DNA from 2 places in the Sporosarcina sp. NCCP-2331 genome. Region 1 is predicted to be linked to the other one. Evidence: predicted binding sites of a transcription regulator. Region 1 holds the regulator's gene; the other holds the start of a gene.
What was found. Region 1 encodes LexA, which represses DNA repair genes until DNA is damaged. Its sites were predicted from a motif close to CGAACATATGTTCG; they were not measured.
Positions count from the first base shown of each region.

Region 2: a site for LexA is predicted at 1,179-1,192, ahead of NCCP2331_RS05185 (YhjD family protein). Genes of this name have one in related genera too.

Region 1 covers NZ_BRCD01000002.1:17,413-20,811, reverse strand. The annotation lists gene miaA (tRNA (adenosine(37)-N6)-dimethylallyltransferase MiaA) at 1-218, shown strand, start outside; gene hfq (RNA chaperone Hfq) at 260-484, shown strand; gene NCCP2331_RS01290 (methionine gamma-lyase family protein) at 581-1,840, shown strand; gene lexA (transcriptional repressor LexA) at 1,887-2,507, opposite strand; gene yneA (cell division suppressor protein YneA) at 2,704-3,024, shown strand; gene NCCP2331_RS01275 (YneB family resolvase-like protein) at 3,017-3,399, shown strand, end outside.
Region 2 covers NZ_BRCD01000006.1:78,232-81,630, reverse strand. The annotation lists gene NCCP2331_RS05190 (nuclear transport factor 2 family protein) at 482-1,045, shown strand; gene NCCP2331_RS05185 (YhjD family protein) at 1,210-1,587, shown strand; gene NCCP2331_RS05180 (competence protein ComK) at 1,550-2,086, opposite strand; gene NCCP2331_RS05175 (response regulator transcription factor) at 2,728-3,399, shown strand, end outside.

The DNA of each region.
Region 1 (3,399 bases):
TCCAGGCAATCGGTTATAAGGAATTGATCTCTTATTTTGACGGTCATCTGACAAAAGAACAGGCGATTGAAGCAGTCAAAAAAAACACCCGTAACTATGCAAAACGGCAGCTGACTTATTTCCGCAATAAACTTCCTGTGGAGTGGGTGGAGGCCGACCAGCCAACGGATGAAATTTTTCGAAAAACATGTGAAATAATAAAGGGTTTTAAGAAGTAAGTGGGGAATAATTCATGTAATAGATATAGGGAGGCAATTGAATGGCACAAGGGAATATGCAGGATACGTTTTTGAATTCTTTACGGAAGAACAACACGTTTGTTACGGTTTTTCTATTGAATGGTTTTCAATTGAAAGGCTTGATCAAGTCCTATGACAATTATACGGTCTTGCTGGAATCAGACGGAAAACAGCAACTCATCTATAAACATGCGATATCAACCTATGCACCGGCAAAACCCGTTATTTTAAAAGATGAACAGTAAAACAGGCTGATGCCTGTTTTTTTATGTTCTTTAGTAGGGCAACCCGGCTCCTTCTGCTAAAATAGATGTTGAACAAAATGAAAAGAGGTACTACCTATGCAAATCGCACCGATCAATGAAGAACTGCTTCAGAAATCTTACGAAGCAGAGCAGAAAATTGCACCTTATGTAAAAAAAGTAGAAGAAATCGCTTTTTATAATCAGCGAAAAGTGCTTCAGGCTTTCAAGCAGAATAAAGTCAGTGACTTTCATCTGTCCGGTTCAACAGGCTACGGCTACGATGACAGCGGGCGTGATACTCTTGAACAGGTCTATGCAGATGTTTTCGGGGCAGAAGACTGTCTTGTCCGAAATCAAATCATTTCAGGCACTCATGCCATTACCATCAGTTTGTTCGGTATACTCCGTCCGGGGGATGAATTGATCTATATCACCGGCAAACCGTACGATACACTGGAATCAATCATTTCAGGAAACGGCAAAGATACTGGTTCACTGGAAGACTACCAAATTTCATATCGGCATATCGATTTGAAAGAAGACGGCAAAGTGGATTATGAGAAAGCTGAAGAAGCGATTTCTTCCAAAACAAAAATAGTCGCAATTCAGCGCTCAAAAGGCTATTCGAGCAATCCATCATTCCGGATACATGAAATTAGAGAAATGATTCAAGAGATACGCAAAATAAAAGAAGATGTCGTCATCTTCGTGGACAATTGCTATGGTGAATTTGTGGAGCTGCAGGAACCGACGGAAGCAGGCGCCGATTTGATGGCTGGTTCACTTATTAAAAATCCGGGCGGCGGCTTAGTGAGAACCGGCGGATATATAGCAGGAAAAAAAGAACTGGTAGAAAAATGTGCGTACCGAATGACTTCTCCGGGACTTGGCGCAGAAGCCGGAGCATCACTGGATACATTACTCGAAATGTATCAGGGCTTTTTCCTGGCACCCCATGTGGTGAGCCAGGCAGTCAAAGGCGCATTGTTTACTGCTGCTTTCTTTGAACAGTTTGGAATGGACACGACACCGCACTACAGCGTGCAGCGCACAGATCTCATCCAATCGGTAAACTTTTCAACACCGGAACAGATGATCACATTCTGCCGGATGATACAGGACAATTCTCCAATAAATGCCCACTATGCGCCTGAACCATCTTATATGCCGGGCTATTCGGATGACGTCATTATGGCCGCCGGCACGTTTATCCAGGGTTCCAGCATCGAGCTGACAGCTGACGGCCCCATCAGATCGCCTTATACCGCTTATATACAGGGCGGACTGACATATGAACATGTCAAAGCTGCTGTGCTGGCATCTACTGAGCAGCTTTTGGAACAAAAACTGATATAAAACAAAAAGTGTATCAAAAACCATAATGGTTTTCGATACACTTTTTTTAATGAATCATCCGATAAACTCCGACAACTTTCCCGAGTATCGATACTTGGTCAACGATAATCGGTTCCATAGACGAGTTTTCAGGCTGCAGACGGAAATAGTCCTTCTCTTTAAAGAAACGTTTCACCGTTGCTTCATCTTCCTCAGTCATAGCTACTACAATTTCGCCGTTCATAGCGGAATGAGTCTGTCTGACAATCACACGGTCGCCATTCAAGATGCCTGCTTCAATCATACTCTCTCCAACAATCTCAAGCATGAAGATTTCATCATCTGAAGAGCCGAAACTGTCCGGCAGCGGAAAGTACTCTTCTATATTTTCAATAGCAGTTATCGGAGCACCTGCAGTAACTTTACCAATCAATGGAACATGCATGACCCCGCCTTTTAATTCTTCAAGGCCTTCGGGATCTAATATTTCTATCGCACGGGGCTTCGTCGGGTCCCGCCGGATAAATCCTTTGTTCTCCAGACGTGACAAGTGGCCGTGCACAGTAGAGCTGGATGCAAGACCGACTGCTTCTCCGATTTCCCTTACGGATGGCGGATATCCTTTTAAACGGACTTCATCTTTAATGAAAGCAAGTATTTCTTCCTGTCTTTTAGAAATTTTCTTCAATTCATTCACCTCTTCAATTGGTTTGCCGGTAAATCGAAATATCCAACAAGTATTTTGAATATAGTATAACATGCGTTCGGCTAGTAATCAAACAAAGGTTCGAATTTTGCTTGACAGCCAATCGTATGTTCTCTTATAATTGAGAACAAGCATTCCGAACATGCATTCTAAAAATAGAGTAATAGGAGGATTCAGCATGAGATTCTTTAAAGAAAATTATTTTTTTATTGTACTTATAGTAGTTATTCTATCCGTGGCGGCCTACCAATTGGACAAGTTGTCATCAGATGAAGGGTATATGGAAATAGTTATTGACGATGGTGACACATTATGGGATCTGGCAGCGAATTATGCAGACGCCAAGACGCCTCCTCACCATTGGATTGAACAAGTAAAATCCTTGAATGAGCTGAAGAGTGACCAGATCAAATCCGGTGACTTGCTGCGTCTGCCTGTTAAGATGGACAGACAGCCCGATCATAGGCTGGCTGAAATGGGAGAGGGAGCAAATGAATAACAAGAAATGTGTGATATATTGCCGTGTGAGTACAGAAAAAGAAACGCAGGAACAGTCTCTGGTGAGGCAGCAGGAAGAACTGGAGCAATTAGCGGTGGAACTTTCCTATGAATGTGCCGGTATTTTTACTGATCGGCAAAGCGGTTATGAAATGGACCGGGACGGACTGCTTGCTCTGCTCGATCAGCTACAGAATGAAAAAATCGATGCATTGCTTGTACAGGACGAAACCCGTCTTGGACGCGGCAACGCCAGAGTGGCTATTTTGCACGTTATAGCTAAATCGCAGACCACCGTGATATCCAATCATTCAAACGGGACGATAGAACTCAATGAAATGGATACGATGCTGCTTGAAATTCTGGCAATCGTTGA
Region 2 (3,399 bases), on a different contig from region 1:
GAGTCGACCGGCTTACGCTCCAATCCTTATAAAATGTGCAATGTTACTTGGTCTGCTCATTGAATTTATTGCGTGAACTTATTGTTGACCACGATAATTTTATGAGTACTCCAATACAAAATCCTTTGCTTGCAGAATCCACAAGGCTATGAGAAAAGGACTTCTTCATACAAAGTCTTGAAAACAAAGCCAGTTGACCGTAGTGCAGGGCGGCGAAAAGCAAAGATGTGCTCCCAACGCTACGCTTATGCTCGCAAAAGCCGTTCTTCGTTACGGCTCTTCCTGCGGGATTCAGCGCGAGTGATGAGACCCTGGACGGAGCGCCAGCGGAGGAAGCGGATCCGCGCCCCACGGAAAGCGTCCGCCTGGAACGCAGGGAAACGGTATCTTAACCACCTACTCACTTTCTCACTAATTCTTGTCTACAAACTGAAAGGTCTTTTGCAGAAAAAAGGCCCTTTTCTCCGTTCAGGAGGCAGCAATGAAAAAACAATTAGCAGCAGCATCCATCGCCCTAGCGCTAGTATTGGGTGCGTGTAATAAAGCAGAAGAAACGAACCCGAATGATGTGGAAAACGGCGAAGCAGCTCCGGGCAGCGGAGCGATTGATCATGGTGTCGACGATAAAAAAGTCGGCTTCAGCATGTCAGGCGACCAAGTCGAAGAAGCGGCAGATGTGCCAAAAGAGGAAAAAGAAAGCATTCTTTCAGCATTCGACCACTATATCGAAACGCTGAATAATAAAGACGTGGACGGCTATCTTGCTACACTTTCCACAAAAGGCTATGACGAGGCAGAAGAGCGTAAAGCAATGGAAGAAATGCTCGAAACTACAGACATTCAGCGTGAAGCGGACAATAAAACTATCGTAAAATATGCCGAGGAAGAAGCACAGGTATTTTCGACTTTGAAAACAACGCTGATCGACACGGCAAGCGGTGCGGAAAACATTGCAGACGGACGCCAAGTAACCGTCTTCCATAAAGAAGACGGCGCATGGAAAGTATTCTCGATCCACTTCATTGGAGACGATCCGGCGAAGTAAAGTAGAAGGCTGTTGCGGATAGTCATGCAGATGACTGCCTGCAGCAGCCTCTTTTTTATCCTGGCAACTCCAACAAAAATTCCCACCTGAAACTTGCTTGCTTTTCCTGCGTGTACAGATTATAATCGGTATACGAACACTAGTTCTTACAGGAGGCGAAGCACATGCCTTTAATCCCCACGGAAGCATTGCCCTATTTAGAAAATCATATTTACCTGCCTATGCTGCTGACAATTCTTGAAAGAGACCGGCAGCTTGTAGAGCAAATGCCTTTCAAATTAAAAAGCCCTTACCTCAACTTAGTGGACGACACGATGAACGCTGTCAGTGCAGATCTCCAGAAAACTGCGATTTACTTACGCCGGCATAAAATGAAAGTCATCCGCAGATCAACAGATGAATTATTCACTGAATACCTATTTCTGCATGACGGCTACGAAGATTACCGGCGTTATTTGAATGTGCGGCTTCGAAACCGTTCTGAAGAACTCCTGAATCAGTATCTCAGGAAATTGGGGAGTCAGAATGTTTCGGCTCCATGACCATCGAATAGGAACTGCGCAATTCCTCCTGTGCATTATCAAACCGCTGAGAGAGCACATGAGACAATGTCACTTGGCGATACACGGTATTCATTGACGTATTCAACAGCAATTTTGCATTCGTCTTCAGCACGAGAGACACTCCGTCTTTATGCGGGTGGGCATCTTTGACCGCGTGAAAGGCAATCCATGTATTCTGGTGCAGTGATGGTGATAATAAAGGGAAAAACAATAACGGTTTATTATGTGAGTGAGTTAGCATGATGGGTGGTTTATGCCGTTTCTTCAAATCTTTTTTGGAGCTTTCAATGATCGCTTCGAGGTTGGTGCGGTAATGAGCGCAGGAGTCTCGCATGATTTCCAGCGGAGTCTTTTCGACGAAGAACGTTCGGTTGCTTTCAATGACTTGCGTGAAAAAAGGATTAGGATGTTTTCCGCTCAGTAATGCGAAAGTATGAAACGTCACGATATAAGAAGATAAAATCTGTTCATGAACCATAGCATTCCCTCCAGTTTTTATAGGCCGATATACGTATGATCTCATTATATGACAGAAAAATCAAAAATCAACAAGAAAAGTAGAGAAACAAGTAATAAGGTGTATCTTTTTTACTGATTGTGCCCAATGATATACGAGCGAAACGATCCACACTTCAATTAAAAATCCTGCAAAGTCGAGAAACGAAACCCGCACATATTAAATCCACACACTGCCAACATGCACGTGACAGGTTGTCAAGCACATGTTTTGATGAAGAGCCAAGAAGAAAGTGCAAAAAATGCGGAAGAGAAACAAAAGAAGAGCGATAACAATGGTTGAAAGAGCAAGCTGGAGAGCAAGAGAGTTTACCCTTAATGGGCTAGTATTACGGTTTACTTGAGAATATTATTTTATTGCTGGAGATAAAAATGGTTGATCTATATTTATCGCTAGACCAAGTGACAAAAAATAGTTACTCTCTTATCACAGAAAAGTCCGTGCTATTCTTAAAAAATACATACAAGCAGTACACACGACGTACACAGGAGTCTTCTATACTAGGTTTACATGGTCCAGTTGGAGGTGTAGAAGAATGAAGCCATATTAGTATCCATGTCCCATAGTGAAAGAGGGCGTGGATAGATGCGGAGAGGAAAACCATGAAAAGAAATCTATTGTTAGTTGAAGATGACTTGCTGATGCGTGAGTTTATCACGGATTATTTCAAGAAGGAACAATGGGACGTGTATGAAGCCGGAAATGGTAAACTTGCACTCAAGATTTTTGAAAGACATTCCATTGATCTGATTGTGCTGGACATTATGATGCCTGAACTTGATGGGTTTTCAGTATGCAGGCAGATTCGCAGGAATTCAAATGTTCCAATTATCATGATCACAGCTAGGGCAGATGATGAAGATCAATTGAAAGGGTTCGAGCTTGGTGCGGACGAATATGTCACAAAGCCTTTTAGCCCAAGAGTATTAGTAGCTCGTGCGACTACACTGTTGAAACGAACGGAAGGTACGATCGGTCAAGAGGGAAATCTACTCACCTTTGGCAGGCTGGTGGTCAATAGAATGGCCCATACTGTTTCCTTGGAGGGAAAACCGATATCTTTGGCACCAAAAGAATACGAGTTACTTCTTTATCTTACCAGGCATTATGGAAAAGTGTTGTCACGTGATTCTATTCTGAATGCTGTGTGGGGCTATGATTATGAAGGTGATTTGCGAACGGTAGACACCCATATTAAAAAATTGAGAGCGAAGCTTGGTGCAGAGGGCCGATATATCTGTACAGTCATCCGTGCAGGATACAAGTTCGAGTTG